3 regions of the Kitasatospora sp. NPDC005748 genome follow, and region 1 is predicted to be linked to each of the others. Evidence: riboswitches for the same ligand, from Rfam matches in the RefSeq annotation. Region 1 holds a riboswitch; each other region holds the start of a gene.
The links. A riboswitch is a leader RNA that binds a small molecule or an ion and turns the genes downstream of it on or off. The one in region 1 is predicted to bind thiamine pyrophosphate.
Positions count from the first base shown of each region.

Region 2: it holds a riboswitch for thiamine pyrophosphate, as region 1 does, so the genes downstream of both, ABZ495_RS01700 (cytosine permease) here and thiO (glycine oxidase ThiO) in region 1, are expected to answer to the same signal.
Region 3: it holds a riboswitch for thiamine pyrophosphate, as region 1 does, so the genes downstream of both, thiC (phosphomethylpyrimidine synthase ThiC) here and thiO (glycine oxidase ThiO) in region 1, are expected to answer to the same signal.

Region 1 is NZ_JBEXYD010000003.1:263,250-266,908, forward strand. It holds gene ABZ495_RS04290 (Rv2175c family DNA-binding protein) at 1-75, opposite strand, end outside; gene ABZ495_RS04295 (FAD-dependent oxidoreductase) at 128-1,333, opposite strand; TPP riboswitch at 1,432-1,544, shown strand; gene thiO (glycine oxidase ThiO) at 1,548-2,708, shown strand; gene thiS (sulfur carrier protein ThiS) at 2,705-2,914, shown strand; gene ABZ495_RS04310 (thiazole synthase) at 2,917-3,659, shown strand, end outside.
Region 2 is NZ_JBEXYD010000002.1:60,614-64,272, reverse strand. It holds gene ABZ495_RS01705 (trypsin-like peptidase domain-containing protein) at 1-601, opposite strand, end outside; TPP riboswitch at 989-1,137, shown strand; gene ABZ495_RS01700 (cytosine permease) at 1,130-2,599, shown strand; gene ABZ495_RS01695 (glycerophosphodiester phosphodiesterase family protein) at 2,732-3,556, shown strand.
Region 3 is NZ_JBEXYD010000029.1:18,533-22,191, reverse strand. It holds gene ABZ495_RS21210 (3-oxoacyl-[acyl-carrier-protein] synthase III C-terminal domain-containing protein) at 1-132, opposite strand, end outside; gene ABZ495_RS21205 (SPFH domain-containing protein) at 222-1,739, opposite strand; gene ABZ495_RS21200 (hypothetical protein) at 1,843-2,049, opposite strand; TPP riboswitch at 2,204-2,338, shown strand; gene thiC (phosphomethylpyrimidine synthase ThiC) at 2,334-3,659, shown strand, end outside.

The sequences.
Region 1 (3,659 bases):
CCACTGCTCCGAGATGTCGGGCAGGTACATCCAGTCGGTGACCAGGGATTCAATCTTGCTTTCGATCTCACTCACGTCACCAGACTGCCACCTCCAGGGCCCGCCGCGCACCAACCGGCCCCGCGGACTACCCCGCGACGGCCGACTTCAGGGCCACCGCCGGGTCCGCCGCGCGCACCGGATCGAGCACCGCGGCGCGCTCGACCAGCCGGCGGCCCTGGGTGAGATCGCGCGGGCGGTCCACCGTCAGCAGGGCCCGCAGCACGCCGTCCCGCAGCCAGAGCACCGCCCAGGACGGGTCCTGCGGGGAGCCGCGCCAGAGCAGTTCGTCACCCTCGCCGTGCCGCCCGGCGTACTGCACCGTCCGGCCGAACTGCTCCGACCAGAAGTAGGGCACCGGGTCGTACGCCACCTCCGCGCCGAGCACGGCGGCGGCCGCCGCCGCACCGGACTGCAGCGCGTGGTCCCAGTGCTGGACGGTCAGCCGGGCGCCGGCGCGGGCCGACGGGTAGCTCACGCAGTCGCCGGCCGCGTGGACGCCCGGCAGCGTGGTGCGCAGCCGCTCGTCGACCAGGATCGCGCCGGCGGCGTCCAGCGCGACCCCGGAGCCGGCCAGCCAGCCGGTCGCCGGGCGGGCGCCGATGCCGACCACCACCTCGTCGGCGGGCAGGTGCGAGCCGTCCGCCAGCAGCACCGCGCCGGGCTCGACCGCCGCGACGCCCACCCCGCAGCGCAGCTCCACCCCGGCCTCGGCGTACCAGGCCGCCATCGCCCCGCCGATCACGGCCGGCAGCGCGCCGGGCACAGGCGCCGGGCCGGCCTCGACGACGGTGACCTCGCAGCCGGCCGCCCGGGCGGCGGTGGCCACCTCGGCGCCGATCCAGCCCGCGCCCACCAGGACCAGGCGCAGGCCGGGCCGGAGCAGGGCGCGCAGCGCCAGCGCGTCGTCCAGGGTGTGCAGCAGGTGGGCGCGCTCGGCGCCGGGCAGGGCGCGCGGGGCGGCGCCGGTGGCGATCACCAGGGCGTCGTACGGCAGGTCGCCGCCGTCGGTGCGCAGCACGCCGGGGGTGAGGCCGGTGGCGCGGCGGCCGGTGAGCAGTTCGACGCCGAGCTGCGCGAGGTCGAGGTCGAGCGGGGTGGCGTCGGCCTTGCCGAGCAGCACCTCCTTGGAGAGCGGCGGCCGGTCGTACGGGGTGTGCGGCTCCTCGCCGACCACCACGATCCGCCCCCGCCAGCCGCCCTGCCGCAGGCCCGCGGCGCAGTGCGCCCCGGCCAGCCCGGCCCCCACCACGACCACCTGATCCGTCCCGCTCAGCTCTGCCACGCCCGTCACTGTACTGGCGGGCGCACGGGGCGCCAGAGGGCCTCGGGCGCCCCGCGTCCGCCCCTCGTACTCGCCTTCGGTGGCGGCGACCCCCGGAGTTATGGTGGGGGCACCATCACGGGAGCCCGGCGGACCGGGCTGAGAGGCGGGCTTGCACGGCCTGCGACCGTCCGAACCTGATCCGGGTCATACCGGCGAAGGGAGAGCAGCGACTTTGACACGCATGGCAGCAGGTACCCATGCCCACGTGCTGGTCGTCGGCGGCGGCATCATCGGCCTCGCCGTCGCCTGGCGGGCGGCCCGGCGCGGACTGACGGACATCGCGGTGGTCGACCCCGACCCGGGCGGCGGGGCCGCCCGGGTGGCCGCGGGCATGCTGGCCCCCGTCACCGAACTCCAGTACGGCGAGGAGCCGTTGCTGCGCCTCGGGATGGCCTCCAACGAGCGGTACGCGGCCTTCGCCGACGAGCTCACCGAGGCTTCGGGCGGCCGGGACACCGGCTACCGCCGGTGCGGCACCGTCGCCGTCGCCCTCGACTCCGACGACCGCGAGGAGCTGCGCGAGCTGCACGCCTTCCACGGGCGGCTCGGCCTCGACTCGCAGTGGCTGACCGGCCGGGAGGCCCGCAAGCTGGAGCCGATGCTCGCCCCCGGCGTCCGCGGCGGCCTGCACGTCACCGACGACCACCAGGTGGACGGCCGCCGGCTGGCCGCGGCGCTGGTCCTCGCCTGCGAGCGGGCCGACGTGCGGCTGCACCGCACCGAGGCCACCGAGCTGCTGGTCGAGGGCGACCGGGCCGTCGGCGTCCGGCTCGGCACCGGGGAGACCCTGACCGCCGACCGGGTGGTGCTCGCCGCCGGCTCCCGCAGCCATCTGCTGCCCGGCCTGCCCGCCGGTGTGCTGCCGGCGATCCGCCCGGTGAAGGGCCAGATCCTGCGGCTGCGGATCCCCCCGGCCTACCGGCCGTTCCTCTCCCGCAACGTCCGCGCGGTGGTGCGCGGCCAACACCTCTACCTGGTGCCGCGCGAGGACGGCGAGCTGGTGATCGGCGCCACCAGCGAGGAGCAGGGCTACGACACCACCGTCACCGCCGGCGGGGTGTACGAGCTGCTGCGCGACGCCCACGAGCTGGTCCCCGGCATCACCGAGCTGCCGCTGGTGGAGACCTCCGCCGGGCTGCGGCCGGGCTCGCCGGACAACGCGCCGCTGCTCGGGCCGACCGCCCTGCCCGGTCTGGTCGCCGCCACCGGCCACTACCGCAACGGCGTGCTGCTCACCCCGGTGACGGCCGACCTACTCGCCGAGTACCTGGTCACCGGCACGACGCCCGCGCTCGCCGAGCCGTTCTCCCCCACCCGCTTCACCACGAAGGTCCCCGCATGAGCGAGATCGAACTCACCGTCAACGGCGAGCCCCGCCGGGTGCCCGCCGCCACCACCCTGGCCGAGGTGGTGACCACCCTCAGCCGGGCCAACTCCGGCGTCGCCGCCGCCCTCAACGAGGCCGTGGTGCCGCGCGGCTCGTGGCCGCTGACGCGGCTGGCCGCGGGCGACCGGGTCGAGATCCTCACCGCCGTCCAGGGAGGCTGACCATGGCCGACGACGTGTTCACCATCGCCGGGACGGCCTTCGGCTCACGCCTGATCATGGGCACCGGCGGCGCCCCCAGCCTGGACGTCCTGGAACAGGCACTGCGGGTCTCCGGCACCGAGCTGACCACCGTGGCGATGCGCCGGGTCGACGCCACCACCCAGGGCTCCGTCCTGGACGTGCTGACCCGCAACGGCATCCGCGTGCTGCCCAACACCGCCGGCTGCTTCACCGCCGGTGAGGCCGTGCTGACGGCCCGGCTGGCCCGTGAGGCGCTCGGTACCGACTGGGTGAAGCTGGAGGTGATCGCCGACGAGCGGACCCTGCTGCCCGACCCGATCGAGCTGCTGGACGCGGCCGAGACACTGGTCGACGACGGTTTCACCGTACTGCCCTACACCAACGACGACCCGGTGCTGGCCCGGAAGCTGGAGGACGTCGGGTGTGCGGCGATCATGCCGCTGGGCTCGCCGATCGGCTCCGGCCTGGGCATCCGCAACCCGCACAACTTCCAGCTGATCGTGGAGAGCGCGACCGTCCCGGTGATCCTGGACGCGGGCGCCGGCACCGCCTCGGACGTGGCCCTGGCGATGGAGCTGGGCTGCGCCGCGGTGATGCTCGCCTCGGCGGTGACCCGGGCCCAGGAGCCAGTGCTGATGGCCGACGCGATGCGGCACGCCGTGGAGGCCGGCCGGCTCGCCCACCGGGCGGGCCGGATCCCGCGCCGCTTCCACGCCGAGGCCTC
Region 2 (3,659 bases), on a different contig from region 1:
CGGTGGTGCTCCGGTGGTCGTCCGCCGCGCTGATGCCGTTGTCGTTGCGGTCCGCGACGGCGACGCCGAGCGCCCCGCCCGCCACACCGGCGACCAGGGCGACGGCGGCGATCAGCGCGATCAGCCCGCCGCGCTTCTTGCGCGGGCCGCCGGGCCCGGGGGTGCCGGGGTACTCGGCCGGGTAGCCGAGCGGCCCGCCGGGGTAGCCCGGGCCGCCGGGGGCGGCGGGGCCACCGGGCGGGGCCTCGTGGCCGCCCCAGCCGCCGAGCGGCTGGCCGGCGCCGAACGGGTGGTGCGGCGCCGGCGCGGCCGGAGCCCCGTACGGGTCGTGGGACGCCGCCGCGACCGGGGCGCCCGGTGTGGCGTACGGGTTGGTGACCGGCGCGGCCACCGGGGCGGCCGGCGCGGCCGGGGCCGGCGGCAGGACGGGCGGAGGTGCGTCGATGTACCGGGCCTCGGCGGCCGGAGCCGCCACCGGCTCGGCGGGCACGGCGGGCGCCGGGTCCGGGGCGCCGACCTTGCTGAACGCCAGCGTCGGCGTGAACCCGCCGGACGCGGGCGCGGCCGGAGCGGCGGGCGCCCCGGCGCCGGTGTCCGTCACGGTCCGGTCCGCCTCGGGCGCCGCCTGGACGGGACCGGGCGCCACCTGCGCCCGACCGTCAGGAGCGGGACCCACTACCCCCTGGCCGTCGGAGGGCTGCTCCCCCTGTGGCCCGGTGGGCCCAACCTCGCGCTCGGTGCTCACGGACGACCTCCATAGCTGACAGGACCAACAACCATAGTTTTTCGCACACTCGATTCGATTGCCGTAAGGACCCCTCTGAAGAAGTCATAAGAATCCTTAGCCCGGCCCGACAACGGCCCCCAGGCAGGCCCCCGCGACGGCCCCCCGGGACCCCGTGCGAGGCCGCCCCGCGGCGTCCCGCGATGCGGACCGCCGGACGCCTGGCCTTGGCGTTCACTCCCGCGCCGGTTAGCCTGTCGCTCCAAACTGACACGCGGGAGCTTGGACCCACCAGGCTGAGAGTGCGCCGGTCGACCGTACGCCACGAGCTCCGTGGACGGACCGTCGAGGGGGCGCAGACCGCCGGAACCTGTCCGGGTAATGCCGGCGTAGGGAGTATCGGCCATGCCGCCTGCTTCGCCATCCTCTTCTTCGGGCGCGCCCGCGTCCAAGGGTTTCCCCGAATCGTCCGCGACCGATCCCTGCGACGCCACCGGCGGGGCGGCCGGTTCCACCGGAGCGGGCACCGCCGTCCTGGACCGTCCGGACCGGGCGGACCGGGTCGAGGCCCCGTTCGTCCTCGACACCGAGCCGCCGCGCACGCTCCGCTTCCGGGACCACTTCGCGCTCTGGATGAACCTCGGCGTCAGCCTGATCGGCTTCACCACCGCCGCCACCGTGCTCGGCGCACCCGGCAGCGAGCTGTCGCTGGCCGCCGCGGTCACCGCGATCGTGGTCGGCACCGTGGTCGGCACCGCGATGCTCGGCGTGGCCGCGCTGATCGGGGCCCGGACCGGCGCGCCGGCGATGGCCAACCTGCGCGGACTGTTCGGGACGAAGCTCTCCTACGTGCCGACGGTGCTGAACATCGTCCAGTGCATCGGCTGGGGCGTGTACGAGCTGCTGGTCATCGCGATGGGCGCGCAGACGGTGGCGCACACCGACGGCTACCGCTGGCTCTTCGTCGTCCTGGCGGGCGCGGTGACCACCGCGCTGACCATCTGGCCGCTCGGCGCGATCGCGGTGCTGCGCCGCTTCGTCGCCGCGGCGGTCGCGGTGGCGATGGTCTACTTCACCGTCCAGCTGGGCCGGGGCGGCGTGTCCGACCCGGGCGCGGGCAACTGGCACGGCTTCCTCCGGGCCACCGACGCGATGATCGCGGTGTCGATCTCCTTCGTCCCGCTGGCCGCCGACTACACCCGGCACTCCCGCACCGCCCGCTCCGCGTTCTGGGGCAGCTTCTCCGGCTACACCGTCGCCCAGGTCTGGTGCTACGTGCTCGGCCTGTTCGCGCTGCTGCAGGCCGACGGCGACGCCTCCCGGATCTTCGACTCGTTCCTGGGCGTCTGGGCCGGCTGGTTCTTCCTGCTGGTGCTGGTGCTGCGCGAGACCGACCAGTCCTTCGCCAACGTGTACTCGACCGCGATGTCGGTCCACAACCTGCTGCCGAAGGTGGACCGCCGGGTACTGACCGGCGCGACCGGCCTGCTGATCACCGTGCTGGCGCTGCAGATCACCGAGTTCACCGACTCCTACTACGCCTTCCTCGGTCTGATCGGCTCGGTGTTCGTGCCGATGTTCGCGGTACTGGCGGTCGACTACTTCCTCGGCGCCGGCCGGCGCGGCTGGAACCTCGCCGCCGACGCCCCGTCCCGCTGGCTGATGCTGCTGCCCTGGGCGCTCGGCTTCGCCGTCTACCAGCTGATCGCGCCGACCGCGATCGCCGGCTGGTGGACGGACTTCTGGACCTCCGTGCAGGAGGCCCTGCACTTCACGCCCCAGGAGTGGACCTCGGCGTCCCTGTTCGGCTTCCTGGTGCCGGCCCTGGTCACCTGGGCGCTCACCCCGCTCACCCGCCGGACCCCCGCCGCCTGACGCCCGCGGGCCCGGTCGGGCCCGCGACCGCCCGCCGGGAAGGGCGGACGACGAGGCGCGCGGGCGAAGACGGCCCCGCAGGTTGGGGCCGTCTTCGCCCGGGTGTCACTTCCGCCGCCTATCGTGGACGGCGTGACCAGCCCTGACCTCTCCCCGGCGGCGGCGCGCACCACGCGGCCCGTCCAGGTGATCGCCCACCGCGGTTCCTCGCACGCCCTGCCCGAGCACACGCTCGCGGCCTACCGCCGGGCGCTCGACGAGGGCGCGGACGCGGTCGAGTGCGACGTCCGGGTGACGGCCGACGGGCATCTGGTCTGCGTGCACGACCGCCGGATCGGCCGGGTCTCGGACGGCCGCGGCACGGTCTCCTCGATGACGCTGGCCGAGCTGGAGGCGCACGACTTCGGCGCCTGGAAGACGGGGGAGCCGAGCGCGGACCCGGACCTGCGCGGCGTCCTGCGGCTGGAGAGCCTGCTGGAGCTGGTCACCGACTGCGGGCGCCCGGTGGACCTGGCGATCGAGACCAAGCACCCGGTCCGTTTCCGGGGCCGGGTGGAGTCCGAGCTGCTGCGGATGCTCGACCGGTTCAAGATCGGCGGGGCGCCGGAGGGCGACCGCCCGCAGGCCCGGATCATGAGCTTCTCCTCGCTGGCGCTGACCAGGGTGGCCGCCGCCGCGCCGGAGTACCCGCGGGTCTTCCTGTTCGAGCGGACGCTGCCCCTGCAGGGCCGGCTGCGCCCGGGCGCCTCGCTGCCCGGCGGGGCCCGGATCGCCGGCCCGGGCATCGACCTGGTGCGGGCCCGGCCCCGGCTGGTGACCCGGCTGCGGGAGCTCGGCCACCAGGTGCACGTCTGGACCGTGGACGAGCCGGCCGACGTCGAGCTCTGCCTGGAGCTCGGGGTCTCGGGGATCATCACCAACCGCCCGGCGGAGGTCCTGGCCCAGCTCGGCCGCTGAACCGGTCCGCCGCGGAACGCCGTCCCTCGCGCCCCACGGGTTTCTCCGGCTATTTCCGGCCCCCCGAGACCCGGTGGCCGCGCGCCCCGCTCCGGAATCACCC
Region 3 (3,659 bases), on a different contig from region 1:
CATCCGCTCCGGCAGCCGGAGCCGACCGCCGGCGGTGACCTCGTCCTGGAGCTGCTGGGAGGTCAGGCGGTGGGCGGGGAGGTGGGCTCCGACGGCGGTGATGCCGATCCGCGCGGTGGCTGGAGGGTGCATGCCCCCATGCTCCGGCCGGCGCCGCCGCGCCCACCTGAGTACGGGTACTCAGGTGGGCGCGGGCGGCTACTCGACCGGGCCGGGAGCCGTCACTCCTCGACCGGGATCTGCTGGACGGGCACCACGACGGCCGCGCCGCCCGCGGCCGTCCCGGCCACCGCCGGTGCGGCGGCTCCGCCCGGCGCCGCGGTGTCCGGCGCCGGGCCGGGCTGCCCCGGCCCGTGCAGGGTGGTGAGCAGTTGGCGGGCCAGGCCGAGGCCGGTCCCGCCCATGGTGAGCGCCTTGGCGAACAGCTCGCCCACCCCGTCGGCGCCGTTGAGCAGCACCATGTGCTCGACGTTGCCGAAGGACTGCGCGGCGGCCAGCACGATGTCCGGCCACTTCTCCGCCAACTCCTGTGCCACCACGGCGTCCTGGTTCTCGGCGAGGGCGGCGGCCCGGGCCTGGATGCCGGCGGCCTTGGCGAGCCCGATCGCCTTGGCGGCCTCCGCGTCCGCCAGCCCGCGGGCCTCGGTGGCCGCGGCCTCGGCCTGTCCGGTGGCCCTGGTCGCCTCGGCCTCGGCCAGGGCGCGCAGCCTGGTGGCGTCCGCCGCGGCCTGGGCCGCGATCCTGACCTGGCCGGCCTCGGCGGCCGCCTTCAGCTCGGTCTCCTGGGCCTGGGCCTGCGCCGCCGAGATCCGCGCGTCGCGGTCGGCGTCCGCCCGGGTGCGGGTCTCGTACGCCTTGGCGTCGGCCGGCTTGCGGACCTCGATCTGCAGCTGCTGCTCCTTGCGGCGCGACTCCAGTTCGGCGACCTTCGTCTCCTGGACGACGACCTCCTGCCGGGAGGCGGCCTCGGCGAGCGGCCCGGCCTGCTGGGCGCGGGCGTTGGCGGTGTCCCGTTCGGCCTGGTAGGCGGACTGCTGGATGGCGCTGTTGCGGGTCGCCTCGGCCTTGCGGGCGGCGGCCTCCTGCTCCGCCTCGGTGGCCATCCGGTCGGCCGCGGCCTGGGCGATCCGGGCGTCCCGCTGGACGGCGGCGGCGTGCGGGATGGCGAGGTTCTTGATGTAGCCGGTCGGGTCGATGATCTCCTGGATCTGCAGGGTGTCGATGATCAGCCCGAGCTTCTCCATCTCCAGCCCGGAGGCGGCCCTGGTCTCCCCGGTGAGCCGCTCGCGGTCCCGGATCATGTCCTCGACGGTGAGCCCGCCGACGATCGAGCGCAGGTGGCCGGCGAAGACGTTGTGGACCCGCTGGCTGATCAGCTTCTGCTGGTCCAGGAATCGCCGGGCGGCATTGGCGATGGAGACGTCGTCGTCGCCGATCTTGAAGATCACCACGCCCTTGACCCGGACCGGGATGCCCTGCGTGGTGACGCATTCGACGTCCAGCTCGGCCTCGTTGAGGTCCAGCGAGAGCCGGCGGACGCCCTGCAGCCCCGGCGTGACGAAGGTCCCCCGCCCGGTGACGATCCGGAAGCCCAGGCCGTCCCCGACCCCCTCGGTCCGGTGCCGGGAGCCGGAGATGATCAGGGCCTCGTTGGGCTCGGCGACCCGCCACATGAGCTTGAAGAGCGTGACACCCACCAGCAGTACCCCGGCGGCGGTCCCGATGATGACGAACACCATGGTTCAACTCCCCCTTTCGGCGCATGAGATGCGCCGACTCGGATTGTCCGCCCGGGGCACCCGGAGGAGAAGGGATCGCACATGACCGTCCGTCACAACCCTGTCACGGCAGGATCGGTGCCACGTAGACGGTCCGGGGCGGGTGGTACTCGATCACCACCACGGGCGTCCCGACCGACAACCGGTCACCCGGCACGGCGAGATAGGCGAGGAACGCCTCCGTGCCCCGGCGCTCCGGGACGTGCACCATCACCTCGCCGACCAGTCCCGTGCCCACCGCTCCGCTGACCCGCCCCGTGCTCCCGATCACTGCGCTCCTCCTTCGCCGCCCGCCCCGCGTGACTGCCAGTCTGCCCGCCCCGGAGCGCCGCGGCGCCCCGTGGTCCGGAGCGCCGCCCGGGACCCCCTCTGGACCAGCGGCGATCCGCTCGCTACGGTGTTGGACGTCATGCGCAGGCAACACCGCCTGCGGACACGGGAGCTCGGAGCACCGGGCTGAGAGGGCGCTGACCGGAACGTCACTGGACGTGCCGACCGCTGCGTCGACCGCAGGAACCTGACCGGGTAATGCCGGCGTAGGGAGTAGAGGGTCTGATGACCACGTTCGACGCACAGCCGCAGTCTGCCCGGAACCAGGCCGCCGGAAGCGCGGCCACCGGCTACCCGACCCCGGCCTGGCGCAAGGCCTACCGCCAGGGGTCCCGCCCCGACCTGCGGGTCCCGTACCGCGAGGTCGTCCTGACCAACGGCCGGACCGTCCCGCTCTACGACACCTCCGGCTCGTACACCGATCCCGCCTACGAGGCCGACGTGCGGCGCGGCCTGCCGCCGCTGCGGGACGCCTGGATCCGCCAGCGCGGCGACGTCGAGGAGTACGACGGCCGCGAGGCCCGCCCGGAGGACGACGGGATCAAGCACACCTCGCCGCGCGGCGGGAACCTGCGCAACCTGGACGCCGTCTTCCCCGGCCGCCCGCGCCGCCCGCTGCGCGGCCGGTCCGGCGCCTCCGTCACCCAGCTCGCCTACGCCCGGCGCGGCGTGGTGACGCCGGAGATGGAGTTCGTGGCCCTGCGCGAGGGCCTGGACCCGGAGTACGTCCGCGCCGAGGTGGCGCGCGGCCGCGCCGTCATCCCGGTCAACGTGAACCACCCCGAGGTGGAGCCGTCGATCATCGGCACCAACTTCCTGGTGAAGATCAACGCCAACATCGGCAACTCCGCCGTCACCTCCTCGATCGAGGAGGAGGTGGAGAAGATGACCTGGGCCACCCGCTGGGGTGCCGACACCGTCATGGACCTCTCCACCGGCCGCAACATCCACACCACCCGGGAGTGGATCCTGCGCAACTCCCCGGTCCCGATCGGCACGGTGCCGCTCTACCAGGCGCTGGAGAAGGTCGACGGCCGGGCCGAGGAGCTCAGCTGGGACGTCTACCGGGACACCATCGTCGAGCAGTGCGAGCAGGGCGTCGACTACATGACCGTGCACGCCGGCGTGCTGCTGCGGTACGTGCCGCTGACGGCCCGTCGCAAGACCGGCATCGTCTCGCGCGGCGGCTCGATCATGGCGGCCTGGTGCCTGGCCCACCACCGGGAGAACTTCCTCTACACCAACTTCGAGGAGCTCTGCGAGATCCTCGCGAGCTACGACGTCACCTTCTCGCTCGGTGACGGCCTGCGCCCCGGCTCGATCGCCGACGCCAACGACGAGGCGCAGTTCGCCGAGCTGCAGACGCTGGGCGAGCTGGGCCGGATCGCCCGGGAGCGGGACGTCCAGGTGATGATCGAGGGCCCGGGCCACGTCCCGATGAACAAGATCAAGGAGAACATGGATCTCCAGAAGGAGATCTGCGACGAGGCGCCGTTCTACACCCTCGGCCCGCTGACCACGGACGTCGCCCCCGGTTACGACCACATCACC